4 regions of the Bradyrhizobium sp. ORS 111 genome follow, and region 4 is predicted to be linked to each of the others. Evidence: riboswitches for the same ligand, from Rfam matches in the RefSeq annotation. Region 4 holds a riboswitch; each other region holds the start of a gene.

Region 1 (7,591 bases), 1.3 Mb from region 4:
AGTGAACAACGTCGGCACTCGGATTTATAACGGTTTCGCGGGCGAGTAGGCCGGCGGAATCTCACCGCCGGCCTCTCTCAGATCCCAGCGTGAGGGTCTCCCCTCACTGGGCTCCCATCAGGCCAACGAGCCGCGTAGTCCGAGTTTCCAGTGTGCGAAAAGGTCACTCCATTCTCGAGATAATCGAGCGATGATCTTTCCTGCTCGGGTCTTCTGTCCCTTAAAGCGCTTGAACTTCCGCATCAGCCACGCCCGGAGCGTCTGATCGACGAATGCCAGAAATGGGCCCAGAGCCGAGCGCGTGTATCGTCCGTAATAGGCAATCCACCCTCGAAGGAGCGGATTGATCTCACGGGCGATGTCTGCCAGCGACACCTGGGTTCTTTGGCGGATGTCCAAGTCCCGAATCGCCGAACGCATAGACTTCAACGCTGACGGGCTGACCGCTGGGAGAAAATTACAGAACACTTGCTTGCTCCGTGTATTTTCTGCCCGGCGGGGGTGAAAGCGATACCCGAGAAAGTCGAAGCTGACGTTCGGATATTCGCTTCGTCGGTTGCTGTCTTTGCAGTAGACGATCTTGCTCTTGGTGGGATGCATCTCCAGCCCGCACTCCATGAGCCGAACCTGAAGATCGGCCCTTAGGGCCATCGCTTCCTGCTCAGTCCGGCAGTGGACTAGGCCGTCATCTGCATAGCGGCACCATGGGAGGTCAGGGTGTTTCCGTGTCATCCAGAGGTCGAAACAATAGTGCAGGAAAAGATTGGAGAGAACCGGACTAACAACGCCCCCTTGAGGGGTACCGCGAGTTCGCTCGATCAACACTCCGTCCTTTTCCATGGGTACCTTGAGCCATCTTTCGATGTAGAGCAGAACCCATTTGCACGTTACATGCTTTCGAACCGCTTTGAGCAAAAGATCGTGCGGGATGTTGTCGAATAGTCCTTTGATATCGAATTCAAGAACCCAATCATACTTCCAGCACCGCTCGCGCGTAACACCCACGGCTTCCAGGGCCGATTTCTTCGGTCTGTAACCATAGGAGTCTGGAAGAAAAATTGGATCAAGAATCGGTTCAAGGTACTGCGCAACAACCATCTGCGCGATGCGATCGCTGACGGTCGGAATACCCAGAATCCTTTCGCCATCTCCCCCCTTTTTCGGAATAGAGACTGCACGCACTGACGGAGGAAAGTAGCTGCCCGAGCTCATCCGATTCCAGATCTTATAAAGGTTGCCCTTCAGATCTTTATCAAACTCCCCGAGCGTCTGCCCGTCCACGCCAGCCGCACCACGTTTGGATTTAACCGCTTTATAAGCCCGAACCACACTTCTCTTATCGATGCTAAACGGCTTGTCTGTCGTGATCGTCGTATTCATCCTGTCTCCAGTTGGTCCATGATCACAACCGTCCTGATCCGACCCCTTTGCTCCGGCCCCATTACAGAGCCTTCGAAGCTCTTACGAGTCGGTCCGCCCCAGACCTTGGCATCGGTACTCTCGCCTCGCGATTTTGGTCGCTTCAGCTTCTTCCTTGGCATCCAAAGTCTGGTTCCTGCAGTTCCACGCGAAAGCCTGCATCCGCTTCACGCCCCCTCTACGCCGGTTGCTGCCTACCCAGTAGTCAGGTTGCCGATAGGCTTATCCCAGAAGATTGAGCCGCTTCTGGTTTTAGCAACGTCCACCAGCTTTCGACGCGTCATCGAGGGTTCATTTTCATTCGTCTCGCGAACGCTCACCTGCCCGAATTTCTCTTCGGACTTTTGATCCAACGCTCACGACCACACCTTTTGAGCGCAGCCGCTTGGACTGGTTTGGGGCCCGCGCCTGAACGCCGATCCCGGAGGGCCCACCCCCATCTTTTCGCGCAGCTTACGCACATGGCTAGGCGTTCATCTCGAACTCTCCTTTTCTATGCTGCTGCAGCACACGCTCAATGGCTGGCCTATACGCTCCCCCACCGACGCTTCGCCGACGTCCTCACGGACGCCTGCGCACGGATCAGGGGCGACGTGGATTGCTACTCCTTCATCGCAGTGGACTTTCACCACATACTCCTTGCCGGTTTCTCCCGGCGCACTCACTCACGTTACGGCCCGCTGGATTGCTCGGCCGCCCAAGACGACCTTCGTCGTGAGGCTTCCGTCTATCCGATTGCTCGTCCAAACCGCTCGTCAGCTACCAGATCAATCGACAATTCTCTGGGTGGATCTTTCTCAGCTGGCAATACGCGCCGTCGGGGCGCACCAAACGGCTTTACATAGGCGGGCGTAATTAGTCGAACTTCGTGGCCAAGCTGGGCGCGCTGACGGCCCCAGTGATGCGCTCCACCACATGCCTCCAGCGCTATCGTGCAACTCGGCTGGGCCGCGAAGAAATCCAGCAGCTTTCCTCGGCTAATCCGCATGCTGAACGCGCTCATCCGCTCCGTGGGCGTAAAAACGTGCTTGGCGATATCCAGACCGATTATGATAACCTCTGACACGGACGCCTCCCCTTAAGTGGAGCTCAACACCTCCGCTTTGGCACATCGATGCCGTCTGCGGCGCCCACTCCATCATAATTTCGAGCGGCGTCGATCATGCCGCTTGGTGTCCGCTGTACCCCAGAGAGCAGCAGCAGAGCGGACTTCCGCGAACGTCCGAGATGCACACGAGCTGACGCACCAACCGCTGCTCGGGTTGCCTATATACGGCCGAAAACCGCCCACACCCCATCTTCGCCGTCCCAGCTGCCGCGGCTCGCCGCCTTGGAGTACTCCGTGGCACGCTGCTCGAAGAAATTGGCGTGCTCGACGCCATTGAGAATCTCGACGAGCCACGGCAGCGGATGCGCCTTGAGCTGGGTGAATCCGCCCTCCTTGGCCTCAAAGAAGCCGAAGACCGGGGCAATCCGGAGCTGGCTAAGTCGCCAGTCAGCCACATAGCGGACGTAGGCGTGGATCTGCTCAGGCAGCATGCCCTCGATCTTGCCGAGGCCGAAGGCGAGATCGACGAAGTTCTCCTCCAGCTTCACCATGGTCTTTGCGACGTCGACGATGTCATCGCGGACGGAGCGCGTCACCGCGCCGGTTTCACTGTGCCATTCGTGAAATAGCTTGATGATGCCCTCGCAGTGGAGACTCTCGTCGCGCACTGACCAGCTTACGATTTGTCCCATGCCATTCATCTTGTTATGACGCGGGAAGTTGAGCAGCATGGCGAAGCTCGCGAACAACGCCATGCCTTCGGTGAAGGCGCCGAACATCGCCAGGGTGCGGGCGACATCAGCCACGGTGTCGACGCCGAACTCGTGCATGTATTCCGCCTTGGCGCGCATCTCCGCATAGCCGCGGAACGCCTCGAACTCGGTCTTTGGCATGCCGAGCGTCTTGAGCAGAAGCGCATAGGCGTCGATGTGGACCGTCTCCATGTTGGTGAAGGCGGCCATCATCATCTGGACGGTGAGTGGCTGGAAGATCGGGATGTAGCGCTTGAGATAGTTGTCGCCGACCTCGATGTCCGACTGAGTGAAGAAACGGAAGATCTGGGTGAGCAGCGCGCGCTCGTTGGCCGTGACGCGGTCCGACGCCCAGTCCTTGAGGTCGGCGCCGAGCGGCACCTCCTCGCCCATCCAGTGGGTCTGCTGCTGGCGCTTCCAGAACTCGTAAGCCCAGGCGTAGCGATCGACGTCATAGCTGCCGGTCGAGTCAAGCAGGCCGACCCGCCCCTTGCCGATCAGCGTGCGCGGATCGACGGACGAGAGATCGATCACTGACATGCGAGGCACTCCTCATAGTCGGTGCGCTGCGGCGGTGCAACCTTGTCGCCGTCGGCGATCTTGCCGGCGAACGCCGCGCGCGAGATCGATTTTGAGCGGCAGTAATAGAGGCTCTTCACCCCGCGCTCCCATGCCGTCCAGTGCAGCATGTGGAGGTCCCACTTATCGACGTCGGCCGGCAGATAGAGGTTGATCGACTGGCTCTGGCAGATGAACGCGGCACGGTCGGCGGCAAGCTCGACGATCCAGCGCTGATCGATCTCGAAGGCGGTGCGAAAGATCGCTTTCTCGTGCTCCGACAGGATGTCGAGATGGGCGACCGAACCCTCGTGCGCGATGATCGACTGCCAGGTCGCCGAGGTATCGGCGCCCTTGGCGGTCAGCACCTTGGCGAGATGCGGATTACGCACCGAGATGGCGCCCGACAACGTCTTGTGGGTGTAGATGTTGGCCGGGATCGGCTCGATGCAGGCGCTGGTGCCGCCGCAGATGATGCTGATCGAGGCGGTCGGCGCGATCGCGATCTTGTGGCTGAAGCGCGCCATCACGCCGCGTTCCATGGCATCCGGGCACGGGCCACGCTCACGAGCGAGCGCCACGGACGCCGCGTCGGCATCGCGACGGATTTTTCGGAACATGTTCAGATTGAACGACTTGGCCAAGACACTCTCCATCGGAATGCCCTTGGCCTGGAGAAACGAGTGGAAGCCCATGACGCCGAGGCCGACTGAGCGCTCGCGCAGGGCGGCGTAGCGGGCACGCTTCATGCCGCCCGGTGCCACCGTGATGAAGCGGGTGAGCACGTTATCGAGGAAGCGCATGACGTCCTCGATGAAGCCGGGCTCCTCATTCCACTGGTCCCAGGTCTCGAGGTTGAGCGACGACAGGCAGCACACCGCGGTGCGCTCCTCGTCGCGATGATCGATACCGGTCGGCAGCGTAATCTCGCTGCATAGGTTGGAGGTCGAGACCTTGAGGCCGAGCTCGCGCTGGTGCTTGGGGAGCGCGCGGTTCACGGTGTCGATGAACAAGAGATAAGGCTCGCCGGTCTGCAGCCGGTTCTCAAGGATGCGTTGCCACAGCTGGCGGGCGTCGATCTCGCGGATGACCTCGTTAGTCTTCGGGCTCCGCAGAGCGAACGCGGTGCCGGCGCCTACGGCACGCATGAACTCGTCGGTGACGTTGATGCCGTGATGGAGGTTAAGGCTCTTGCGGTTGAAGTCGCCGGACGCCTTGCGGATCTCGAGGAACTCCTCGATCTCGGGATGGTGGATATCGAGATAGACCGCCGCCGAGCCGCGCCGCAACGAGCCCTGGCTGATCGCCAGCGTCAGGCCGTCCATGACGTGGATGAAGGGGATGATGCCTGAGGTGACGCCGCCCTTCACCTTCTCGCCGATCGAGCGAACATTGCCCCAGTAGGTGCCGATGCCGCCACCGTTGGAGGCAAGCCAGACATTCTCGTTCCAGGTGCCGACGATGCCTTCGAGCGAGTCCGACACCGAATTAAGGAAGCACGAAATAGGCAGGCCACGCGTGCTGCCGCCATTCGAGAGCACTGGCGTCGCCGGCATGAACCACAGCCGGGACATTGCATCATAAAGACGCTGAGCATGGGCAACATCGTCCGCAAACGCGCACGATACCCGCGCAAACATGTCTTGGATGCCTTCGCCGGGGAGCAGATAACGGTCGGTCAGGGTCAGCTTGCCGAACGATGTCAGGAGATTGTCGCGCGACCGATCAAGGGCGAGGTCAGACGGCTTTGGAGACGCCGCAAGGGGCCGAGGCAGCGGAGCCAGCGATGGAGGCGGAACAGACAGCTGAAGCGCGGCAGGCTTTGCCTGCGCTCGCGGCGGCCGCACACTGGACAGTGCAAGGAGATGACCCTGCTGATCGAAATCGTAAGACGGCGACATCGGCAACCCCGCGATGTTTGGCGCTGGGGGCCGCGGACGACTTGCAAGGAGACCGGGCAAATGTCCCCGGCTGCAAGCGACCTACCGGGGCACCCCGCCCGAGGACGTTCGTTCTGTCGCGGCAGGTCTCCTGGCTCGCGGGTCGCTGCGGCTGTCGGCCTTCCCGGCGCTGTCGCCAGTGACCATGATGACAACCGCTCGTCGCTTACAGTTGCGGGGGCAGCCTCGGAATAGCCATTGCCGGCGCACCGGGTTCCCTCTTAGCTTCCATCCTACGAGATATAGGAATGAAAGACCGTGACAGGTCTACATATAGGCGCGACTCGCCGAGGTTCGTCAAGCCTTGTGCTGAGGGAGATCAAGATTCAGAAGGCAAAAGGGCACCGTCAAGTTAACGAATTGGAGCGGCCGAGGCGGTAAACAACCGGCATGCCAACCGTCCGGGACCCCTCTTTATCGCCGCCATTGCTTCCCATCGGAAGCGATCAGGCTATGCCGTTTGGTCGTATTAGCTTGCGCATGGTCGAGGAAATGCTGGCGGCGTGTGGCATTGGCGTGACCTATGAAACCGTGGGCCAGTGGGGAAGGAAATTCGGCAAAGCGTTCTCCGATCGGATTCGCCAGCGCGCTCCCGCTCGCGGCGGCAAATGGCATCTGGACGAAATCGTTATCTCGCTCGCGGGCGAACAACATTGGCTCTGGCGCGCTGTCGACCAGAATGGCTTCGTCTCGACGCCTTTCCAGCGCTGAAGAGACTCGCGCGCCGCGCAGCAGTTCATGAAGAAGCTCTTGAAATCCGCCGGCACGCCGCCGCGCGTGATGATCACGGACAAGCTCCGTTCGTACGGCGCTGCGAGGGGGAAGCTGGGCTTTCACGTCGAACATCGTCAGCACAAAGCTCCCAACAATCGGGCCGAGAATTCTCATCAGGCCGACGTGGCGACGCGAGCGGATCATGAAGCGTTTCAAATCGTCCCGCCAAGCTCAACGGTTTCTGTCAGTTCACGATCAGGTCGCGAAGCTTTTCAACATCCCCTATCCCGGAGCCGTCGCTGCCGACTTCCGTCGTGCTTCGCGCGAGCGAGCCTTTGCGACTTGGCGCGAGATCTCCACGACAAGCGCTATCGCCGAATCTCGAACCTCTGAGAATCCCCTTCTTCGGCTCCGCGTCGATTAAGTTGACGATGCCCAGCCTCGATCTCGACATATGGCACGGAAACAGATGGATTCGAAATCGGCAAAGCTGTCATGAGCACGGCTTCTCTCTAGCCTGCCGACCGGACCGAACGTAACCATGCAGGGAGCGAGGGCGTGATCCACTTAGGTGCACAGATCCCTGGATCACACCCACGGCTATCTTCGGAAAGCGAACCTGTCACGGCTCCAGCGCGACCTGCAAGCCCTTGCTGCCCTCAACATGAACATAACGGGGCCCGATCGGCCGACCCCTGCCGCTGGCGACGGTGACAATGTCTTCCAGAGGCATGGCGCGCGCATCCGCCTCAGGGCGGGACAAGATCAGATCGGCGTGAAACAGCCCTTCTGATTCAAGACCGGTAGCATCGACGCCAAGAGCCGCCAAGCTGGCCAAACAACTTTCAAACTCGTCAGCATCGCGAAAGCGACGCTGGATAAACGTCGCGCCCGCAAGACGTTCTGTCACAAGGCCACGCCTCGCGAACGTCGTGGCCAAGGAATCAAATGGGAACATTCGTAGGACGAAGGAGATGATCCAAAGACGCTGATCTGTCGCATCGAGAATTTTGCTGAACGTTTTCTCGGTAACGTAGCCGATGCAACCCGTCGACATGATAACATCCGTGGAGCGGATAATGCGCGCGCTGTCCGTCGATAGCGCCTCCTTTTCAAGGTCAGCGACAATGCCCTGCTCCAGGAGACCAACATCCGTTGCA
Region 2 (7,591 bases), 2.5 Mb from region 4:
GAGCACTGAAATTTCGTTGCGGCTGCCGATCTGACCTGAGGCGTCAGCGCCGGGGGATCGCTCGGCAAATGCAATGGACAATAAGCCAGAGCAATCACCTGTTCGAAATAGCTGGTTGATCGTACGTCTGGTAACGTCAGCGCGCAATCCGTCGTGCTGGTATATGAACGTTCTGCCGTCCGAGCCCGGCGTCGAAGCCGACCTTCACCTAAATCTGCCGCCCGAGCGAACAAACGGAATATGAGTCCCACGCGTACGACCTTGTTCGGGCGGTCAGACCAAGTTGGACTCCGTGCCCGCGAATTTCGGCCGACGGATATTGCCTGATCATCACATCGACCACGCTGCAAGTGGAAGCATTCCGATCAGCGCGCCGAGTGCTTGCAAATCAATCACCTTCAACAATCTGTAACGACGTTAGTATTCTTCAGTATCTTTCCCACGACCGCTTCACGGTTGGACTGTACTGAAGGATTCGAGTGAGCGCACCCAACCATTCCTGGTAGGTGCATTGGATGCTTTCTGGCATACAGTTGTTCTAGATTGCCAGCACCTCGCTTCTCTCGAGACTCTCAACAGGTCGCGTTGGCCCGGCGGGACCAGAGCTGCAGCAAAAAAAATGAGTCTAATCTAGCGCTCCGCTCAAGCGTCGGCGCTGACCAGTCGCGATGACGAAGATGACGAAAATGACCAGAAGGTGCATGCTTTGGCTCTGTCTCGACCTCTTGTTGATTTGCCCAGGTGCCGTGGTCGTCGCGAGCAGCGATGTCAGAGCGGAGGACAGCATCCTTGTCGACAAGGTCAAGTCAACCTGGCGATCGCAAGACGGTGACACTATCGAGCAAATCATTTCCAAGGTCGCGAAGGTCGCGCACTTCGTCCCGAGAAGGTGGGGAGTCGCTCAATCGAACGATGGGAGCGAATATGCCTTCTTTTCGTGGAGTAAACATCGCGACGATAAAGCCGCCGAATATGCCATTATCTGGCAGGCTGCGCCCGACGGCGCGTTAAAAGTCGATTCGCCATATGCCAAGCCGATAGAATTGGGCTGGAAGGCGTTCGCACTCTCTCTGATCTCCAGTGAAATCGCAAACGGCGAAAAGGCGGTGAATCTCCACTTTCTGCATAACCCCATCAACTTCAACTTTGTGATGACTGCTCAGGGCAGGTTGGGCGATCTTCTGCGACACGGCCGCTGCACTATCGGCGATCCGATCCAGGTGGATTACCTGCAGAAAGTTGATGAAAAAGAGGCCACACAGAGCGGCCTATGGCGCGCCCTGATTGTGGTGAACTGCAATATTCCAGGACCTCGGTACTTCACTCGTGGCGGCGTCATCATTTTTGAGAAGGCCGAGGGAAAAACCTGGGAGCCGCAGTCGTTTTTTGCTAAGCGCATCGCAACCTATCCCCCAGGCTCTTGGTTCGATCATGCAGATCCAGAAGAACAAGAAGCACTAGAACCGGCCAAGAAGACCTTGCAGAATGACCGCGGAGGGCAGCTTCGCGGCGCAGCCCCTTGAGACAATGCGTCGAGTTTACAATGGGGCTCTACGACGAAGCGATGCTGCATCTGAGCCGGAGGTGCCGTGTTGGGTTTGAGAGATTTACGACAACACTTCTCCAAACTCGTCGTGGGTCCGAGGGTGCCGCAGCCCGCAATAGCAAGCAGTCGCGAGAAATAGGCTCATCCGAAAGTTTGCACCAGGAACGTCGCGTTAATTTCGCAATGGCACTGGACTTGCAGTAACGGAAGCATGTTCCGCGACGACATCGTCGTCGGGCTGCCCACCGTGTGCAGGCATGCGCCGGCAAACGCCGGCGCGCCGTACTCGTAACGTGCGTTCTCTGCGGAGTGCCCCGTAAAACCGTCTGCCGATCCGCCGGCCGGCCTGCTCGCGACGCGACTCATATTTTTTGTCTCCGGATTCGGCTTCTCGGCCTGGGCGCCTCTGGTGCCGCTCGCCAAGGAGCGCCTTGCGGTCGATCATCGCGTGCTTGGTCTGCTGCTGCTCTGCCTCGGCATGGGGTCCCTCTTCGCCATGCCTTTGACCGCTTTGTCGGGGGCGCGCTACGGCACCAGGCGCACTATTCTTGTAGGTGGACTTGGCCTTGCGCTGACCCTGCCATGGCTCGCTATCGCCAGTACACCTCTGAAACTCGGGGCGGTGCTGCTTGCCTTTGGCGCTTCACTCGGCTCAATCAATGTAGCCATGAACGTTCAAGCGGCCGAAGTAGAGCGAGCAGCCGGCCGCCCATTGATGTCCACCTTTCACGCACAGTTCAGCATCGGCGAATTGTCGGGCGCTGGCGCCCTGACAGCCTTGCTCTCGCTGCGGATTGACTCGTTTGCTTCGACGCTGGCTTGTTCGGCGCTAATGATAGTTGCGATTTTGTCGGCATGGCCGCGGTTGCTTGCGACACGTCGCACGCCGTCAGAGCCACTGCTTGTCTTGCCTCATCGCAGCGTATTGCTGATAGCGGTGCTTGCGGCCATCACCTTCCTTGTCGAAGGCGCGATGATCGACTGGAGCGCCTTATTTCTCATTGACAGAGGTCTTGTGGCGCAAGAGCATGGCGGGTTCGGTTATATGTTGTTTTCCATCGCGATGACCGCAGGCCGTCTCGCCGGAGATGCCCTCGTGATCAGAATCGGAGACCGCGCCACACTGATGTTCGGACCTGTGCCGATCATGATCGGTTTTGTGGCCCTGCTGGCCGCGCCGGTGGCTGCGATTGCCATGGCGGGTTTGCTGCTTATCGGATTGGGTGCATCGAATATCGTGCCGGTGTTATGCCGCCGTGCTGGCAAGCAGAAGGTGATGCCGGCAGGTTTGGCGATCGCAGCCGTCACGACGGCGGGTTACGCCGGTATCCTCGTCGGTCCAGCTGGCGCCGGGCTCGTTGCACACATGGCTGGGCTGCCTTTTGCTCTCGCGATACTAGGAGCACTCATGTGCATCGTCACGCTGTCGGCCCGGACTGTGACGGCCAACCCTCGCTGATTGTTGGAGAAGGACATGTAGGCCTTCTGCCAAGCGGTTGCGCACGGTTGGCACCCATCACCGCCACTCGGGGGTAGCAACATAGCGAGGACGCTGCGAAAGAGAACGGTTATGGCCAAGAAGCACTGTCGCAGAATGGCCGTTGGTCCAGCGGCCTGAAATACATAGCAAACGCAGTGCTGGTCCGTTCGACATCGATGGGGGCGCCCAGCACGGCAAAAGCGAGATTGATTGATAGTGCCGAGATCTTCCATGCCTTCCAGAGCATATTCGCACGTCTCGGCGCACACGGCCGACGGGATAGATACGTTACCGGGAGCTGCTTACCGGCCCAGCCGCTCGAACCACTTTGCCCGGGATGGGCAAGCTGATTTGACCCACAGCTTCCAAGGGTGACGGTCCCGCAAGGCGGATCTTGCTAAGTTGTCGAGAGATTCACATGTCGAAGATGCTAGTAAAGGCTACCGACTGGTAGCTCGGTCGAAGCCGATCTGTCGCGTGCCATCGGCTGCAGGCAAAATGCGACCCCGATGTACTCGCGCGTGCAGAGACCAGGGCCGAGTTCGAAGCGAGCACTGCCCGGCACACTCATCGCGCAAAGGGGGCTTTAGATCGCGATCGTCGCGATGGAGCCACACCTACAGACTTGTTGAGCGGAGCCGCAGAAGGATGCCGTGCCAAGAGGTTGACGGAACGCTGCTTGTTCGGATAACTGATTTTCGTCGAGGTTCTCCGGAGCGCACTGATCCGGAGCTAAGAGGGAAGCCGGTCGAATGCCGGCGCTGCCCCCGCAACTGTAAGCGGCGAGCCGCTGTCCAATAAAGTCACTGAAACCGCTTGGTTTCGGGAAGGCCGGACAGCAGCGATGACCCGCAAGCCAGGAGACCTGCCCCGACAACATATTCGTCCGCGGGCGGGGTGTCCCGGTGGTGCGCCAAGCAATTGCCGCTTCGGCGGCTTTTCCTGCACGCAATCGCCATGACCTCTGCCCCAAACCAGGGGTTAGAGCTATGTCCGTCCTTTCACTTCCCGTTGCTACACTTGGTACGCCACGCATCGGTCCGCGCCGTGAACTCAAATTCGCGCTCGAAAGCTACTGGACCGGGAAGTCCACCGAAGCGCAGCTGCTTGAAGCGGCAGCTGGACTGCGCACTGCTAACTGGGCGCGGCAGAAATCGCTCGGCGCGACCGTCATTCCGTCGAATGATTTCTCGCTTTACGATCATGTGCTCGACACCAGTGTGATGGTGGGCGCCATTCCGGATGTTTACGCTTGCACCACAGGTCCTGTACCGCTCTACACCTACTTCGCTATGGCGCGCGGTGCGCCGAACGGTGAACTCGATGCGAGTTGCCCTCACTCCAATCCTGCACAGGGCGCGCCTGCGCAGGAGATGACGAAGTGGTTCGACACCAATTACCACTATATGGTCCCTGAATTTCACAAGGGGCAGATCTTCAGGCTTTCTTCTCGAAAGCCGATTGAGGAATATGAGGAGGCAAAGGGGCTTGGTTACCAGACGCGTCCCGTGCTGATTGGCCCAGTGACCTTCCTGAAGCTTGGCAAGAGCGCAGATCCTTCATTCAATCCATTGTCGCTGTTGGATCGACTGCTGCCGGTCTATGTCGACGTTCTTCGTGAGCTGGTCGCGCGCGGCGCAGAATGGGTTCAGCTCGATGAGCCCTGTCTGGTCTTGGACCTCGACGAAATATCCCGCAAAGCCTTGCTTCGTACCTATACCTATTTTGCTAGGGAGATACCTGCTCTTAAAATCATGCTGGCGACCTACTTTGGGACCATCGGCGGTAATCTCGATACGGCCTTGGCTTTGCCGGTTTCCGGGCTCCACGTCGACTTGGTAAGGGGGGCAGACCCGCTGAACGCGATCGTCGCTGGGATTCGCAACGATCTCGTTCTCTCACTGGGGGTCGTCGATGGGCGCAACGTTTGGCGCTCCAACCTTTCAGCGCTGGTCGATCAGCTGGCGCCCACCGTGGCAAAACTCGGCACTGATCGCGTCCAGATCGCCCCCTCATGTTCGCTGCTCCATGTTCCAATCGACCTGGGGCTCGAAACCGATCTCGATTCCGATGTAAAGAGCTGGCTGGCTTTCTCGGTTCAGAAAATTAAGGAACTAGCGACCCTAGGAAGGGCGCTTGCTGGCGATCGTGCCGGCGTGGCCGATGTGCTCGCGGCATCAAAAAACGCGGCACTTGCACGCGAGCAATCGCCCAAGATCCACAATGCGGACGTCGCTGCGCGCATGGCTGCGATCGACCAAACCAAGCGCTACCGTTGCAGTCCTTTCGCAAAGCGCGCCGAGGCCCAGCGCGCGCGGTTTGCCTTGCCGACATTTCCCACGACGACCATTGGATCGTTTCCGCAAACCGCGGAAGTTCGCAATGCCCGCGCTTGCCATGCCAAAGGAGGGTTGAGCAACGCGCAGTACGAGCAGTTTCTCAGAGAGGAAACGGCGCGTGCGGTGCTATGGCAGGAGAATATCGGGCTCGATGTTCTCGTGCATGGTGAGTTCGAGCGCAATGACATGGTGCAGTATTTCGGCGAGCAGCTTTCCGGATTCGCCTTCACCAAGCACGGTTGGGTTCAGTCGTATGGCTCGCGCTACGTCCGTCCACCAATTCTGTTTGGGGATGTCTCGCGGTCGAAGCCGATGACGGTCGAATGGTGGCGATACGCGCAGTCGCTGACCAACAAGCCAATGAAGGCAATGTTGACTGGACCGGTGACGATTCTGAACTGGTCTTTTGTCCGTGACGATATTCGGCGAAGCGATGCCTGTCGCCAGCTTGCGGTTGCGATCCGCGATGAGGTGCTCGACCTTGAGGAGGCGGGAGCGACAATAATCCAGATAGACGAGGCCGCGTTGCGCGAAGGGTTGCCGTTACGCAAATCACAATGGAGGAGTTATCTCGATTGGGCCGTGGATAGCTTTCGCATCTGTTCGTCCGGTGCTGCCGACGAAACTCAGATTCATACGCACATGTGCTATTCCGAATTCAACGATATCATCGATGCGATTGCGGCGATGGACGCAGACGTCATTTCGATCGAGACGTCGCGCTCGAAGATGGAATTGCTCGACGCCTTCAAGAACTACAAATATCCGAACGAAATCGGGCCGGGTGTCTACGATATCCATTCGCCACGCGTTCCCGGCAAGGACGAAATGAAAGATCTCATAACGCTGGCCAGGCAGCGATTGTCCGATTCGCAGCTCTGGATCAATCCAGATTGCGGCCTAAAAACCCGAAGATGGGAGGAGGTGCTTCCCGCCTTGGTCAATATGGTCGCAGCCGCCCGCGAGTTACGAGCAGCCTGCTGATTGCATGAAGATCGTCGGCCCGAACGCCGTCGTCGATGGTGAATGTCGACTCGGACAAATGCACTGCGCTGAAAGGCGGGCGGTCCAATTGCGTGAATATCCCGCTAGTCGGCGGGATATGGCGAAAAGACCGTTCCGGAGTCGATCACACGCCGGTCTGCGAAAGGCCGGCACACCCCAGGACCCGTGGTATTTCGCTTTGCCTGGTCGGATGGGCAACAAATTGCGTGGCGGCGGTACTGAAGCTTCGGCGAAAGCCTGCATCAAGGAGAGCGACAGGCTGCGGGCATAGAGTGGGCGCGTCCTACTCTGTCCTTTCGGTGAGGCGCATCGTCGCCATGATGCCATCGGGCAACCCCGTCTCACGATTTCGCGCGAATGCTCAGAATCAATCGTCAAGCGTTCGCGCTTTCGAATTCGAAAAGCTTGCAGCCTGGTCCGGCTGCCAAATCGGCGTCCCGATCGGGAGTAGAATCGCAACCGACTGATTGCGGCGCTCGATTGCTCTGCTTCATCCCTGCGTGTCCGGCACGAGTGGGCTTACTCTCGCCGTGCGTTACTGTCGTCGAGATACGCTCGATACGCGAGCCTGATGCCGTCCTTGAGCGAGGTGGAGGCGCGCCAGCCGAGCTTGGCCAGGCGGCTGACATCGAGCAGCTTGCGCGGCGTGCCGTCCGGGCGCGACGTGTCGAAGCTGATCTCGCCGCGATAGCCGACCGCAGCCGCGACCACGCGGGCGAACTCGGCAATGCTGATATCCTCGCCGGTGCCGATATTGACCAGTTCGGGAGAGGAATAGGCCTTCATCAGGTGGATGCAGGCGTCAGCGAGATCGTCGACATAGAGGAATTCGCGCCGAGGCGTGCCGGTACCCCACACCACGACGTTGGCCGCCCCCGACAGCTTAGCCTCATGGAAGCGGCGGATCAGCGCCGCGACGACGTGGCTGTACTCGGGGTGATAATTGTCGCCGGGACCGTAGAGGTTGGTCGGCATCACGCTGATGAAATCGGAGCCGTATTGGCTGCGATAGGTCTCCGCCATCTTGATGCCGGCGATCTTGGCAATGGCATAAGGCTCGTTGGTCTGCTCCAGAGGGCCGGTCAGCATCGAATCCTCGCGCAGCGGCTGCGCTGCCAGCCGCGGATAGATGCAGGACGAGCCGAAGAACATCAGCTTCTCGCAACCATTGGCGTGCGCGGCCTGGATCACATTGGTCGAGATCGCCAGATTGTCGTAGAG
Region 3 (7,591 bases), 1.2 Mb from region 4:
GCAAATTCCATCACTGTCCCGGCCTGCGCACCGATCCGGCCGGTTTCCTGCGCTTCGTCGAGGGTTTGTTGGCATCGCAGCATTTCGACGTGCTGCTGCCGACCCATGAGCAGGGCTTCCTGTTCACGCGGGCCGAGGCCCGACTAAAGCCGCGCGTTGGGTTCGCGCTGCCGGACTTCTCCAGCTACCGCGCGGTGCACAGCAAGGCGGGTTTCAGCCGGCTGCTCGATCGGCTCGGCCTGCCGCAGCCGCCGACCCGGATCGTGGCCTCGCTCGACGAACTGCGCGAGGCGACGCGGTTTCCGTCCGTGGTCAAGACATCGATCGGCACCGCGAGCCGCGGCGTCTGGATCGTGCGTGATGTGGGCGATCTCAATCTTGCGCTCTACGATCTCCAAGCAAGCGGGGACATTGGTGGCGAACTATTGGTGCAGGACCTCATCACTGGTACCACCGAGAAGGCGCAGTCGGTGTTTTGCCGCGGCGAGCTGCTCGGCTTCCATGCCTATCGGCAGGTCAGTGCCGGTGTCGGCGGTGGCGAGGCGGTCAAGGAGAGCGTCAGCCGGCCGGCGATCCGCGGCTATCTTGAGGCGATCGGCGCGCATCTCAATTGGCACGGCGCGCTGTCGGTCGATGTCATCATGCCGCTCGACAGCGCCACTCCGCTTCTGATCGACTGCAATCCGCGGCTGGTCGAGCCGATGAATGCGTATTGCGCCGGTACCGATCTGGTCGAGCTGCTGCTGCGCCTGTCGCTCGGCGAGACGCCGGCGCCGCTTGCCGAGAGCCGGGCCGGCGTGCGGACCCATCTTGCGCTGCAGGCGCTGCTCGGCAGCGCCTCACGCGACGGCACGCGACGCGACGTCATCAGGGAATGCGGCCGCATCGCCGCGGGCAAGGACCCCTATCAGGGCAGCACCGAGGAGCTGACGCCGATGCGACTCGATTGGCCCGGCGCCGTGCCGCTGGCGATGACGGCTGCGCTGCTGCTGGTCTCGCCGCAGTTCGCATCGTCGCTGGCGCGCGGCGGCTTCGGCGCGCATCTGCTCGACGCGGCGAGCATCCGAATGATCGAGAGTGAGGGGTTTTGCTAAGTCGTCGTCCCGGGCAAGCGAAGCGCGACCCGGGACCCATAACCACCGATGCCTATTGATCTAGCCAGATGGGGGCCACAGCCTTTATCAACGATTGACAGTGGTGGTTATGGGTCCCGGCCCTCGCCAGGACGACGTCTGGATCGACGTGGACCGTCCTACAACGGCTCGTCATCATTGCCGTAGCGGTCGAGCTTCGGCGTGGCGATGTCGCCATCCTCGTAATATTCGTCATCCTGCTGCGATGGGGACGGCGGAGGCTTTTTGGGCGGCTCGCTGGCCTTGGTGGGTGCCTTGCCCTTCTTTCCCGCTTTGCCCATGCATGTCCTCCGCAATCGATGGTCACCGGAAATTCTACCCCAGTTGGCAGGCGCTTGAAATGCGAGGAGAGGACGCAACCGGACGGAGGGCCCCGCCGCGCCGGAGCAGGTCAGAACGTCGCTCCGGCCCGCACCATGTAGGTCCGGCCCGGCAGCGGATAGGCCGAGAAGCGGTCCGCGGTGAACGAGCTCGCGATGGCGTAGTCGTAGTAAAGCGCGTTGAATAGGTTGTTCACGGCGACCGACCAGAAGAAGCGGTCGTATTGTCCGCTGAGCTTGATATCGGCCGTCGCATTGCCGGGAATGCGGCTCTGGCTGTTGGCCTGGTCGTTGTCCATGATGCGCGAGCTCCAGGCGCGGAGCGTAGCGTCGAACACGAGGTAGTTCTGCCAGATGTTCCAGGTGACGCCGACATTGCCGGTATAGCGGGAGACCAGTGGCACATCGTTGCCGGCCCAGATGCCTTCGCGGAAGACGGCGCGGGTGTAGGCCATGCCGCCGCGCAGCGTCACGGTGTCGCTGACGCGCAGCGAGGCATTGGTCTCGCTGCCGTAGCGGCGGGTCGGATCGAGATTGACGTTGTAGAATAGCACTGGGTTGAAGTGAATCTCGTTGTCGAGATCCATCAGGTAGACGCTTGTCTGCACCTGGAAGCGGTTGGTCCTGATCCGGACGCCGCCCTCGACGTCTTGCGAGGTCTGGGTCTTGAGCTGGAAGCTCTGCGGGATTGGCGCGAACGTCAGCGGATCGAATGATGGGCCCGAGGCGACGCGTTCATCGACATCGGGCGTGCGGAACGCGCGCGCAGCACGGCCAAATACCGAGAAGACGTCGGTGAAGCGATGTTCGACGCCGGCATGCAACGCATATTGCGTTTCGTTGCTGTTGAGCGGGGAAGCCTGGATGTCAGAGCCGGGGAATGTGCCCGGCGCCGTGGGATCGTAGCGGTCGGTTGCGTTCACGGCGGTCTTCTGGATGCGCGCCCCATAGGAGAAATCAGTCGTCGGCAGCAGGCCGATGGTGTGCTGCCAGTAGCCGGCAAGTGTCTGCTGTGAGATGTCGTAGGTGTGGATCGGCGCATACCCCTGGAACTGGCTGCGCGCTTCCCGGAATGTCGAATCATAGTAGTCGATCCCGGTCAGGATCGTGGACGGCAGCCCGAGCATCGCGCTCTTGATGTTGAGGCGTGGCGTGATCGACCACGTTTGCAGCGCAGCGTCATTGTAGGTCGAGGCAAAGCTTGGGGTCGGCACCGTGCCGAAGAAGCCGCTCTGCGTGTCCCGCTGCCGCCAGCCGCCGTCGATGATCAGGTCAACGCCGTTCATCAGGGTCTTGGTGAAGCCGGTGGTGACGCTCGCGGTCTGTTGAGTGGCATAATCGTATGGGGTAGCCGCGCCCCTGCGATCGGTCAGCAGCTCATTGACACCGATCGACGGGTCCACGATCCGGCCACCGGGAAGGCCGAGCTTCTGGTCGCTCCCGGTGACGGTCAGGAACGCGGTGAGGTCCGGCGTGGTGTAGCTGATGTTGCCGACACCGTTGCGCTGGTCGAGCGCATTGTTGACGCGATAGCCGTCGGACTTGATGCCGTTGCCGTAGAACGACGTCGACCACGGCCCCGAATTCACCGCGGCGGAGACCGCGGCCATGCGTTGGTTGAACGAGCCGAAGCCGGTTTCAGACTTCACGGAAACCGGCGGTCCGCCGACGCCGGTCTTGGTGACGATATTGACGACGCCGCCGACTGCGTTGTCGCCATAGAGCACGGCGCCGCTGTTGCCGCGCGTGATCTCGATGCGCTCGATCGAATCGATCGGGATGGTGGTGAGGTCGAAGCCGGCCTTGTCGATGTCGTTGAGGCGGCGGCCGTTGAGCAGGAACAGCGTATTGTTGGAGGCGAATGCGCCGAAGCCGCGCAGGTCGACCGAGGTCTTGGCGCCGTTCACGCCGCCATAGAGAGATTCCAACTGCACGCCCGGCACCTGCGCGAGGATTTCGGGCAGCGTCTGCACCGGCGAATGCGCGATGTCATCGGCCGTGATCACCGTCGACGATGCGCCGACGATGCCCGCGAACTGATGCCCGCCGCCGGCGGTCCCGCCGGTCGCGGTTCCGACCGATGGGGCATTCGATCCGGTCCCGGACCCGGTGCTGTTGCTCTGCGTGTTGCCCGGGGCCGGGCGGCGCGGTGCGTGGGACTCGTCGACACTGCCCGGCTTGGCGCGGGTGACGTTCTGGTCACCGGGCTTGGTGACCTCGATGGGCGGAAGCACCTCCGCAGCAGGCGACTGCTGAGCCTGCGCGGCCGAAGCACAGAGCGATGGCGCCGATATTGCGGACGCGAGCAGCAGCGCGCGGCGCAGTCGGATTGAAGCAAGGGACAACATGGGCGAGACTTCGGTAACGTCAGTGGCACGTCACCGCGAACCCAGTCTCACCCCTTGCGCGACGGCACTTCGGGTGAAGCCAATGTCTGTACTCCCCGACCGACATCGTCGCGTGTGACCACGGCTGACGGCAGGTCTCCTGGCTCGCGGGTCGTTACCCTTCGTCGCCTTCCCAGGACCGAGAGTCCCAGTGGCCTGTGACGAAGGATTCACCGCCTACAGTTGCGGGGGCAGCCGCGGCGTTGGGGCAGTTTCCCCGTACCGCATTCCCTTTTCATCTCATGAAAGAACCGTCATGGTCACTAGGGTTCGGTCGGCGACCAAAGTCAATCCCGGCGGAACCAGGGCAGCGGCCGGACGGGTATGGTTTTCACCGAGTGTCGCTTGTCTGCCACGGCGATCGCTGTAAGAGCATGATCCGATGAGTGTGCAGGATTTCGCCTTGGCGGCCGAGGTCGCAGCGCGGCGCCGCCTGGGTGCGACCATAGCGCTCACGGCGCTCGTGGTCTTGCTCGTGCTGATCTCGCTCGGCATCGGGCCGGTGCGGCTGTCACCGCTCAGGGTGATCGCGGCGCTGTTCGGCGGCGGCACCGACGTGGCGCAGGTGATCGTGCGCGAGATTCGCCTGCCGCGAACCATCCTGGCGTTTGCGATCGGCGGCATTTTGGGATTGTCGGGTGCGGCGCTGCAGGGGCTGTTGCGCAATCCGCTGGCCTCGCCGTCGTTGTTCGGCGCGCCGCAGGCCGCCGCGTTCGGTGCGGTGCTGGTGATCGCGCTCGGGCTGGCCGATGTACGCTCGTTCGCGCTGCCGGTCGCGGCGATCATCGCGGCGTTCGGCTCCGTGTTCGCCCTGCTTGCGATCGCCGGGCGCAATGCGGGGCTGTTGATCCTGATCCTGTCGGGGCTTGCGATCTCCAGTTTCGCAGGCGCTGCAACGGCGCTGGTGATGAATCTCTCCAGCAACCCCTTCGTGGCGCTGGAGATCGCGTTCTGGCTGCTCGGCTCGCTCGAGGACCGCAGCTTCCAGCATGTGACGATTGCGCTGCCCTTCATTATCGCCGGCACCGTCATCCTGCTCAGCCAGGCAAGCAGCTTCCGCGCGCTGACACTCGGCGAGGAGGCCGCACAGAGCCTCGGGGTCGATGTCGGGCGGTTGCGGCTGTTCGTCATCTCGGGCGTTGCGCTCGGTGTCGGCGGGGCGGTCGCCGTGACAGGCACGATCGGCTTCATCGGCCTGGTCGCGCCGCATCTGATGCGGCCGGTAATCGGCCACGATCCGGCGCGGCTGCTGGTGCCGAGCGCGCTCACCGGCTCGGCGCTGCTGCTGGCGGCCGATGTCGCGGTGCGCGTCATCCCCTCGACCTCCGACATCAAGGTCGGCGTGCTGACCTCGATCACCGGCGTGCCATTCTTTCTCTATCTGATCATGCGCGAACGCCGCGCGCTCGGCGGAGGCGTGGCGTGACGATGCTGTCCACAACCAACCTCGACGCGTCGCTGGGCAGTCGGAATGTGCTGCACGACATCTCGCTGCAGCTTGCATCAGGGCATCTGGTTGCGCTGGTTGGTCCGAACGGCGCAGGCAAGACCACGCTGCTGCGTGCGCTGGCCGGGCTGATCCCCTCCCGCGGTGACATCAGGATCGGCGGCGATGTGCTGTCGTCGCTGTCGTTGCGCGAACGCGCCAAACGCTTTGCCTATCTGCCGCAGGGGCACATGGTGCACTGGCCGCTGCCGGCCCGCGACATCGTCGCGCTCGGCCGCTATCCGCACGGCGCGACCGATCCCGCCAGGCTGTCGCCCGACGATATGGCGGCAGTGCTGCGGGCGATGCAGGCGGTCGACGTCACCGCGTTCAGCGACCGCCGCGTCACCGAGCTCTCCGGCGGCGAGCGCAGCCGCGTTGCGCTGGCCCGCGTGCTCGCGGTGGAGGCGCCGGTCATCCTGGCTGACGAGCCGACCGCGTCGCTCGATCCGCGCCATCAGATCGATGTGATGCAGCGGCTGCGCGGCGTTGCCGACACGGGCGTGCTGGTCGTCGTGGTAACGCATGATCTCGGCCTGGCCGCGCGCTTTGCCGACCAGGTGCTGGTGCTCTCCGAAGGACGATTGGCGTCGCAGGGCGCGCCTGTCGAAGCATTGTCGGAAGCGGTGATGGCGGAGGTGTTCCGGATCAGCGCCTATCGCGCCGAGTATCAGCGCGAGGCGGTGATCGTACCCTGGGCCGACGTGTGATGTGCGGGTCCGTCTATAGGCAGCGCCGAAGTATCCGCGAGCTCGCTGCACCTCTCCCGCTTGCGGGTGGGGGCTTTCTCCACGATATGATTTGCAGCGATACCCCCACCCCAACCCTCCCCCGCAAGCGCAGGGGCAATCGCATATGAGATTCGAGTCGCAACGGCATCGGCAGTCGGCTCCCTCTCCCGCTTGCGGGGGAGGGTTGGGGTGGGGGTTCTCTCCGCGAGTCGTCTCGTGGAAAGAGCCCCCACCCGCCGCGCGCTGCGCGCGCGTCGGCCTCCCCCGCAAGCGGGAGAGGCGAAGGGAGCCCGCGGACAACCTCCGCAGACGCCATATGCGATTGCCCTGCCCGCGAGCGGGAGAGGGGGCGCAGTTTTCTCGCGGCGGCTATCTCACTTCCAGATATCTCATCGCGATACTCTCGATGCTGTCGTGGGCAATCTCGCCCAGCACCTCCCTCGCCGCCGGGCCGCGCGTCGTCTCGATGAATGTCTGTAGCGACCAGCTCGTGCTGTCGCTGGCCGATCCGGATCAGATCCTCGGTCTCAGCCCGTTTGCGCGCGATGGGTGGCAATCCTGGGCGGCCGAGGCGGCGCGGCGCTATCCCGTGCTGTCTGGCGGGGCCGAGGATGTGCTGGTGCTGAAGCCGGATGTTGTTGTCGCCAGCCGGTTCGACAAGCGCGAGACGCGCGAGCTGCTGAAGGCCAATGGCCTTCGTCTCGTCGAATTCACCGTGCCGCGCACGCTCGACGAGGTGAAGGCGCAAATCCGACAGATGGGCGATGTCGTGCAGCATGCGGATCGCGCCAGCGCTGCGATCGCACGGCTTGATGCTGCGATCGCTCGCGCGCGGGCCGCGGTGACCGCGCATCATTATCGCGTGCTGCCGCTGGAGCGACGCGGCTGGGTGTCGGGAGAGAACAGCCTGGTCAGTGCATTGCTGACGGAGGTCGGACTCGTCAACGCCGCCGGCGAGCTCGGCTTTGAGGCCGGCGGATTTGCCTCGCTGGAGGCGATCGTGAAGTTGCGGCCGGATTTTATCCTGGTGTCGGAAGCCGGCGATCGCGCCGAGGACGAGGGCCGCGCCTTCCTGCTGCATCCCGCGCTGGAGCGCTTCTATCCGCCGGACAAGCGCATCGTGCTGCCCGAGCGGCTCACCGTATGCGGCGGCGTGATGCTCGCCGACGCGCTGGAGCGGTTGACTGCGGAATTGAAGCGGGTGACCCGATAGTCCAAACGCTGTAGGTTCCGTCATCCTGAGGAGCGCGCAGCGCGTCTCGAAGGATGCACGGCCCGGATGCTTCCAAGTGCGGAAATAGCGGGGCCGTCGCCCTTCGAGACGCGCGTTCCGCGCTCCTCAGGGTGACGGTCGTTATATTTACTGCGCTGTCACCCCATCATCACCGGACCGCCGGCCTTCTTCCAGGCGTCGATGCCGCCTTCGATGTGGGCGGTGTTCGCAAGTCCCGCCTTCTTCGCGGCGGCCACCGCCATCGCCGAGCGTTCGCCGAAGGCGCAGAAGAACACGACGCGGCGGCCGGTGGCGGCCGCG
Region 4 (7,591 bases):
CCGGATCGCCTGGCCCGAGGCCACAGCAGATGATACGCCCCATCGTTATTCGCTCCGGCTCGCCAGCGCGTTGATCGCGGCAACGGTGATCGCCGAGCCGCCAAGACGCCCCTCGACCGTCAGCGCAGGCGCAGGTGGATCGGCCATCAACGCCGCCTTGGATTCGGCCGCGCCGACAAAGCCGACCGGGCAGCCAATGATCGCCGCCGGCCTCGGGCAATCGGGCTGCTCCAGCATGTTGAGCAGATGAAACAGGGCGGTCGGCGCATTGCCGATGGCGACGATGGCGCCGGCGAGACGCGGCCGCCACAACTCGACCGCTGCCGCGGAGCGCGTGTTGCGCATCGATTGCGCGAGCGCGGGAACGGCGGCGTCGCCGAGCGTGCAGATCACGGCGTTGCCGGCCGGCAGGCGCGAGCGCGTAATTCCTTCCGACACCATGCGCGCGTCGCAGAGGATCGGCGCGCCGGCCTGCAGGGCGGCGCGTGCAGCAGTGGCCATGCCGGGCGTGAAACGGATATGCGCTTCGAGCCCCACCATGCCGGCGGCATGGATCATGCGCACAACCACCGGCTCCTCGTCGGGCGTGAAGCGGGCGAGGTCGGCCTCGGACCGGATGGTGGCGAAGGATTGCCGATAGATAGCGGCGCCATCGGTTTCATAGCTATACGGCATCAACGGTCCCTCACCAGCAAGGCGGGATCCGCGACGATGCTCGCGACGCGCAGTCCCCGCATCACAGGCGTATCGCGCGTCGAGCCGTTTCGGACGAGGTCAAAACCCTCGCGTGTGGCAACGAGCGTGATCGTGGCCGGTCCGGCGTGCGCGCAGCCCTTGGCGCAGCCAGATACGTGCAGCCGGGCATCGGCCGGAACATGCCGTGCAAGCACGGATGCCAGCGCGCGCGTATCGGCATGCGCCTCACGGCAGCGCGGCGCACCGCTGCAGGCGATCGCGCGCAGCGCCGGATCGTCGCCCCGCGTGATGAGGTCGGTATCGTGCGGCATCTGGCGCATCCCTTCCGCCAGCAGCATCCGCCACGGCGTCAGGCGAAGGGCTTGCGCGCCGGCGGCGAGGCGGCCGAGCGTCCGATGCGTCAATTGGCCGAACGCAGCTCCCACCATCGCGCCTTGCGCATAAAGGCCGGGAAGCGAATCGGCCGCACGGGGCGCCGGCTCAGCATCGCCGCGAAACGTATCGGGCAGGTGCGCGCCGGTGGCGAGATGGGCTGCCATCCGGCGCCTGTCGCCGTTGGCGCCGCCCGACGCGATGAACCATTCGGCCAACGCGAGGGCGACCTGGACGGCCTCGCTTCGTGTGACGTAACGGCCGAACTTTTCGCCATCGGCGCGCGCCAGCAGCCTGCCGGCGGCGTCGCGCTCGATCCGGATGTCGGCAGACGCGCCGGCCAGCACCCGCTCGCGGCCATCGTCGATCGCAAAGCCAAACTTGGTCGGAAGTTCGGGCGAAGCGCCGCCAAGAGCGAGCTCGAGTTCGGCCGCGAGCACGCAAGTCTCCTCGCCTTCAGTCCAGAACGGCGTCACCAGAACGTTGCGCCGCGCTTCGGTCTCCGGATCAGGATCGAGCAATCCGAGCTGCGCGAGCCCGTCGAGCAAGGGCAGATGGCCACCATCTTCGACGCCGCGGATCTGAAGGTTGGCGCGGCTGGTCAGATCGATCAGCCCGTTGCCGTATTGTCCGGCAAGCTCGGCGATTCCCGCTGCCTGCGCTGCGTCCAGCCGTCCGCCACGCGGGCGAATGCGTACCACGAGCCCGTCGCCCGACTGCATCGGGCGCAGCGCGCCGGGACACCAGCCCTTGATCGCGACGGCGCTCATGAGACCTCCCGCAGCGCGGCGGCGATCGAATTGCGTCGCGTCTTCCAGAGTGCAGCCTCATGCAATCGCGTGAAGCACGTTTCCATCGCCGTCAGCGCTGCCGGGTTCTCGCGCGCCATGAAGGCGCGAACGTCGCCGTTGCCGAGTGTCGCATCATAGTAGAGATCGAACAGATGCGGCGGCACCGCGCCGGCAAGATGGGCGAAGGCCGCCATGTGTTCGAGCGTCGCGGTGATTTCAGCCGCGCCGCGAAAGCCATGACGCATCATGCCCGCGATCCAGGCCGGGTTCGTGGCGCGCGCACGCACCACGCGCGATATTTCCTCGGTGAGCGGGCGGGCGTGCGGTTGATCCGGCCGTGTCGCATCGAGGTGATAGAGCGAGGGGGCCTTCGCGCCGAGGCGCTCGGCCGCCGCGGCGACACCGGCCTCATGCGCGGCATAGTCCGCTGCCAGCAGCAGGTCGGTCTCCGGGAGATCCTGGGTATGAACGAAGGCATCGGCTGCAGCGAGCCGGGCCTCGATGCCGGCGCGGTCGGAGCGCATCTCGCCGTCGGACGCAAATGACCAGGATGACGCCGACAGCCAGGCCTCGCCGGCTGCGTCGCGCGATTCTGGTGTGTAGACATCCGGTGTCGCGCCGGCGCCAACGCCATATCGTCCGGGACGTGGCCCGAACACGCGCGAGACGCGCTGCGTATACGGATTCTCGTCGCCTTCCTCGCTGCGGTCCGACAACGCCCCGGCGGCGGCCTCGAACAGTTGGGCAAGGCCTGAGAAGACGTCGCGGAACAGCCCCGACACGCGCAACGTGACGTCGATGCGCGGGCGGCCCAGTTCTGCCGGTGCGATGATGTCGTAGCCCGTCACCCGGCCCGAGCCGTGATCCCAGCGCGGCGCGATACCTGCGAGATGCAGCGCCATCGCAAAATCCTCGCCGGCGGTACGCATGGTCGACGATCCCCAGAGGTCGACGACGAGCCCTTTCGGCCAGTCGCCGTGGTCCTGCAGGTGACGGCGCAGCAGCTCCTCGGCAAGCCTGACGCCTTGTGCATGCGCCGACGGCGTCGGCACCGCGCGTGGGTCCACGGCAAACAGATTGCGTCCGGTCGGCAGCACGTCGCGGCGCCCACGATAGGGCGAGCCCGAAGGTCCCGGCGCAACGCGGCGGCCGGAGAGCGCATCGCGCAGCGCACGCTTCTCTGCCTCGCCACACGCGCCCTGGCCGAACACATGCAGGCCGTCGCCGAACTGGCTTTCCTTGAGATCGCAGACGAAGCGATCGATCTGCGGAATGGCCTCAGCCGCCGAAACGGATGCGGCGAGACCCAGATCGTCCTCCAGCCCGGCGAGGCGCGCTTCCTCGCGGATATCAGCAATCAGGCGCTGGCGCCGTGCGGGATCGAGGCCGTCGGCGGTCGAATATTCATCGAGCAGCCGTTCGAGCCGGCGCATGCCCTCCGGCAATGTGGCGTTCGTGAGCGGCGGCGGCAGGTGGCCGATCGTGACGGCGCCGATCCTCCGCTTAGCTTGTGCGGCCTCGCCGGGATCGTTGACGATGAACGGATAGATCACCGGCAGGTCTCCGATCAACGCCTCCGGCCAACAGCAGGGCGACAGCGCGACCGATTTGCCCGGCAGCCATTCGAGCGTGCCATGCGCACCCATGTGCACGATGGCGTCGATGCCTTGCTGCCTGAGCCAGAGATAGAACGCGACATAGGCGTGGCGAGGCGTGCGCGCGAGATCGTGATAGTCGGCGTCGCGCTGGTTGATGTTGCCGCGCTCCGGCTGAACGGCAATGACGGACTTGCCGCATTGTATTGCGGCGAAGTGAAATTCGCCGTTGCGGCAATCTGGATCATCCTCCGGCGCGCCCCAGGCGCTCGCGAGGTCATCCTGAAGCTGCCGCGGAAGCCAGGACAGCACAGCGCGATAGTCGTCGACGCTCCACGTCAATTTCTGCCGCAGCAGAACGGCGCCGAGCGGCCCTACGGTCGCAATGCCGAAGCCCGCGGCTGCGAGATCGGACAGCAGCACGTCGACCGAAGCGAGGGCATCGAGCCCGACCGCATGCGCGATCTGATGGGGACGGCCGGGATAGTTCGAGAGCACGACAGCGAGCCGCTTCTCGTGCGCCGGCTTGGTCGCGAGCCGGTGCCAGGCGGCGACGCGCGCGGCCACAGCGGTGACACGCTCGTCGTCCGGCCGGTGCGCAAGACGCGCAAACTGGAGATCGGGATCGCGCTCGCCGGGCGACTTGAAGCTCACGACGCCCGCAAACGGACGACCGTCGACCTCCGGCAACACCACGTGCATCGCCAGATCGCCGGGAGAAAGACCGCGAAGCGACTTGGCCCAATCATCGCGCCGCGCTGTCGACAGCGCGACCTGGAACACCGGGCAGGACGCGGACTCAAACGGCGTCGTGCCGTCGTCGCCGATTGCGGAAAAGGCGGTCGCATTGACGATGGCGGCGGGAGGACAATGCGCGAACTGGGTGCGCATCCACTCGGCGACGCCCGCTGCCTTCAGCGAGGTGACGAACACGCCGTAAGCATCAAAGCCCTTCTGCCGCAACGCCGTGATCAGCGCGTCGACCGGTGCCGTGTCGCCGGCTGCGAGATAGGAACGATAGAAGGTCACCAGCGCCCGTGGCCGGTGATCTGGTGACGGCGCCGCCGTGGCGGCACCGAGCCCGGGATCGTAGAAGCCGAACTCCGGAAGGTCGATCTCGCCGACGACCGGTCCGGCATACAGTCCCGACGCCAGCGCGAGCTGGGCGATCACGGCCTGCGCCGCGACCGGGCCGCCTTTGTCGCAGAGCACCTTGAGCCTGCGCAGGGTTGAGACCGGCAGGGTGGAGAATTCATCGAGCCGCAGGTCATCGCGACCGTCCGCCGGCAGCACCGCAAGCGCGATGTTGCGCTCCTTCGCCAGGCGATGCAGCGCGGCCAGCCCATATGGCCAGTAGGGTTCGCCGCCGATCAGGCGCACAAAGATGCCGCGCGCTTGCGACAAGGTCCGCTCGATATAGGTGTCGACCGACAGCGGATGGCGCAGGTCGGCCAGATTCGCGAGCCGCAGCGACGGCAGCGATCGACGGCCGCGCCGCCAGCCGGAAGCAAACGCGGCAAGATCGCTGTCGGAGAACGAGAGCACCACGAGCTCGGCTGGAGCCTGGCCGAGATCCCTTGGTGTCGCGGTCTCCTCGAGACCGCGGCTCTCGCGGAAGACGATGTGCATCAGACACCAAGTCGCGCCTTGATGGCGGCCTCATCGATTTCGCCGTGTTCGCCGATCACGACCAGCTTCGACTGCCTCGGCCGCGCGCCCCAGGGCATGTCGAACTGATGTCGCACCCGCTCGCCGACAGATTGCACCAGTAGCCGCATCGGCTTGCCCTGGATCGCGATATAGCCCTTGGCGCGCAGCACATTCTGCTCGCGCGCCAGTCCCTTGACCGATGCAACTAGAGCATCGACATCGGAGACTTCCGGGAGATCGATCACCACGGAGTTGAAGTCATTGTGTTCGTGCTCGTCCTCGCCGTCGTGGTGAGACGGACGCGCCGCGAGGTCATCTTCGGCGGCGGCCGCGAGACCCAGGATCACGCGCGCGTCGACCGCGCCGTCGACGACCGGCAACATCGGCACCTGCCGCGGCATTTCGGCCGCGATCGCCAACTTCGCGGCCTCGAGGCCGTCAGCGCCGGCGAGGTCCGCCTTGGTCAGCAGCACGATGTCGGCGCAGGCGATCTGATCCTCGAACACCTCGGACAGCGGCGTCTCGTGGTCGAGATTGTCGTCAGCGGCGCGCTGTGCGTCGACCGCGGCCGGGTCGGGGGCAAAGCGGCCGGCCGCAACAGCCTCCGCGTCGGCCAGTGCGATCACGCCGTCGACCGTAATCCGCGAACGGATCTCCGGCCAATCGAACGCCTTCAGCAGCGGCTTAGGCAGCGCGAGCCCCGATGTCTCGATCACGATATGATCGGGTTTCACGCGGCGCGCCAGCAATTGCTCCATCGCCGGGATGAAATCGTCGGCGACTGTGCAGCAGATGCAGCCATTAGCGAGCTCGACGATGTTCTCGCTTGGACAATTGGCGTCGGCGCAGGACTTCAGGATGTCCCCGTCGACTCCTTCGCCGCCGAACTCATTCACCAGCACCGCAAGCTTCTTGCCGTTGGCATTCCTGATCAGATGCTGGATCAGCGTCGTCTTGCCCGATCCGAGAAAGCCGGTGACGACGGTGACGGGCACCTTGGTGAGCGTGGTCATTCTGCGGCCTCTGGCACAACGGCGATGGGTGGAATGCGGGCGAGTGATTGCTTGCGAAAGATTTCCGGCCGGCTGCGCCACGGCACGATGCCGTCGGGTGCCGCCGCATAGGCGGACGCACCGGCGACCACATCCGTCGCATTGGCTTCGGACAGGCGGCCATAGACATACGACCACCGTCCCGGCGCGCTGAGCGCGACCGAGCAGCCCTGGCTGCACGCCGACAGGCATTCGACCGGAATCAGATTGACGCCGTCAGGCACACCGGCATCGCGGATCGCGGCATGCAGGCGCGCACCAGGCGTGGTCTCGCCTTCCGCGAGCGTCTGGCCGGCGCGGCAGGTGATGCAGACATGAAGTGTAACGCTCATCGCCCTTCCTGATTGACAGCGGGAGGCGATGAGGCAGACGAACCGTTCGATGGAAAGGTTCGTTCCCCGTCGCGGAACACCCCGTCCGCTGGTCTCAACGTCTGCGCTGGCAGGTCTCCCGGCTTGCGGAGCAGGGGGTTATCCCTTCGATCCCCGCCTTCCCGATTCCTTTTGGAATCAGTGGCTTTGGGCATCTCTCCGGTCACGGTCGCGGGGGCGGCTGCGCTTCGGGCCGACTTGAGCCCTATCGCATTCCCTCTTCGCCTGTCGTAGGACAGGCACCAACGCAGGGCTCACCATTCGTCCAAGCCCGGAACTTGTCAAGCCGAAGGAACGTCAGATGATGTCCGAACGAGATGCCGCCGAGGACGAAGCCGGTGGCTCCGAGGCTGCGCTGGAAGCTCGCCATGCCGCCAAGATGGCTAAAAAGAAAGACGCTCGCGATCGAATCATGGCGACCAAGAGCGGTGAGAAAGGACTGATCATCGTCCATACCGGCGCGGGCAAGGGAAAATCGTCCTCCGCCTTCGGCATGATCGTCCGCTGCGTGGCGCACGGGTTTCCCTGCGCGGTGGTGCAGTTCATCAAGGGCGCTTGGGATACCGGTGAACGCCGCCTGCTGACCGGACACTTCGGCGACCTCTGTCAATTCCACGCGATGGGCGAAGGCTTCACCTGGGAAACGCAGGATCGCGCCCGCGACATCGCCGCCGCCCAAGCCGGCTGGGAAAAAGCCAAGCAACTGATCTCCGATCCAAGCTTGCGCATGGTCGTGCTCGACGAGATCAACATCGCGCTGCGTTATGACTATCTGGCGATCGCCGACGTCGTCGATTTTCTCAAGACCTCGAAGCCGCCGATGACGCATGTCGTGCTCACCGGGCGCAATGCCAAGGAGGAACTGATCGAGATCGCCGATCTCGTGACCGAGATGACGCTGGTGAAGCATCCGTTCCGGTCCGGCATCAAGGCGCAGCCGGGCGTCGAGTTCTGACGGCGTAGCTGGACCACGCGATGGCGCGCGCATTGATGATCCAGGGAGCGGGCTCGGACGTCGGCAAATCGCTGATCGTCGCGGGCCTTGCGCGCGCGGCGAAGCGGCG

Evidence for each region. A riboswitch is a leader RNA that binds a small molecule or an ion and turns the genes downstream of it on or off. The one in region 4 is predicted to bind cobalamin.
Region 1: linked by a shared signal. The riboswitch ahead of P6U30_RS28355 (ribonucleoside-diphosphate reductase subunit alpha) and the one ahead of P6U30_RS34635 (DUF1636 family protein) in region 4 are both predicted to bind cobalamin.
Region 2: linked by a shared signal. The riboswitch ahead of metE (5-methyltetrahydropteroyltriglutamate--homocysteine S-methyltransferase) and the one ahead of P6U30_RS34635 (DUF1636 family protein) in region 4 are both predicted to bind cobalamin.
Region 3: linked by a shared signal. The riboswitch ahead of P6U30_RS03145 (TonB-dependent receptor) and the one ahead of P6U30_RS34635 (DUF1636 family protein) in region 4 are both predicted to bind cobalamin.

What each region holds. Positions count from the first base shown of each region.
Region 1 is NZ_CP120701.1:6,156,696-6,164,286, forward strand. Features, by position in the region: gene ltrA (group II intron reverse transcriptase/maturase) at 118-1,380, opposite strand; gene P6U30_RS28345 (hypothetical protein) at 2,147-2,485, opposite strand; gene P6U30_RS28350 (ribonucleotide-diphosphate reductase subunit beta) at 2,686-3,759, opposite strand; gene P6U30_RS28355 (ribonucleoside-diphosphate reductase subunit alpha) at 3,750-5,678, opposite strand; cobalamin riboswitch at 5,781-5,993, opposite strand; partial or broken gene P6U30_RS28360 (IS6 family transposase) at 6,108-6,847, shown strand; gene P6U30_RS28365 (class I SAM-dependent methyltransferase) at 7,054-7,591, opposite strand, start outside.
Region 2 is NZ_CP120701.1:1,973,826-1,981,416, forward strand. Features, by position in the region: gene P6U30_RS09125 (nodulate formation efficiency C protein) at 678-1,523, shown strand; gene P6U30_RS09130 (MFS transporter) at 1,893-3,005, shown strand; cobalamin riboswitch at 3,714-3,914, shown strand; gene metE (5-methyltetrahydropteroyltriglutamate--homocysteine S-methyltransferase) at 4,016-6,349, shown strand; gene P6U30_RS09140 (GDP-L-fucose synthase family protein) at 6,890-7,591, opposite strand, start outside.
Region 3 is NZ_CP120701.1:688,841-696,431, forward strand. Features, by position in the region: gene P6U30_RS03135 (hypothetical protein) at 1-1,094, shown strand, start outside; gene P6U30_RS03140 (hypothetical protein) at 1,253-1,414, opposite strand; gene P6U30_RS03145 (TonB-dependent receptor) at 1,525-3,801, opposite strand; cobalamin riboswitch at 3,913-4,111, opposite strand; gene P6U30_RS03150 (FecCD family ABC transporter permease) at 4,223-5,266, shown strand; gene P6U30_RS03155 (ABC transporter ATP-binding protein) at 5,269-6,036, shown strand; gene P6U30_RS03160 (ABC transporter substrate-binding protein) at 6,464-7,270, shown strand; gene P6U30_RS03165 (MBL fold metallo-hydrolase) at 7,429-7,591, opposite strand, start outside.
Region 4 is NZ_CP120701.1:7,492,523-7,500,113, reverse strand. Features, by position in the region: gene P6U30_RS34660 (precorrin-2 C(20)-methyltransferase) at 1-43, opposite strand, end outside; gene P6U30_RS34655 (precorrin-8X methylmutase) at 46-675, opposite strand; gene cobG (precorrin-3B synthase) at 675-1,838, opposite strand; gene cobN (cobaltochelatase subunit CobN) at 1,835-5,083, opposite strand; gene cobW (cobalamin biosynthesis protein CobW) at 5,083-6,117, opposite strand; gene P6U30_RS34635 (DUF1636 family protein) at 6,114-6,488, opposite strand; cobalamin riboswitch at 6,579-6,789, opposite strand; gene cobO (cob(I)yrinic acid a,c-diamide adenosyltransferase) at 6,832-7,482, shown strand; gene P6U30_RS34625 (cobyric acid synthase) at 7,503-7,591, shown strand, end outside.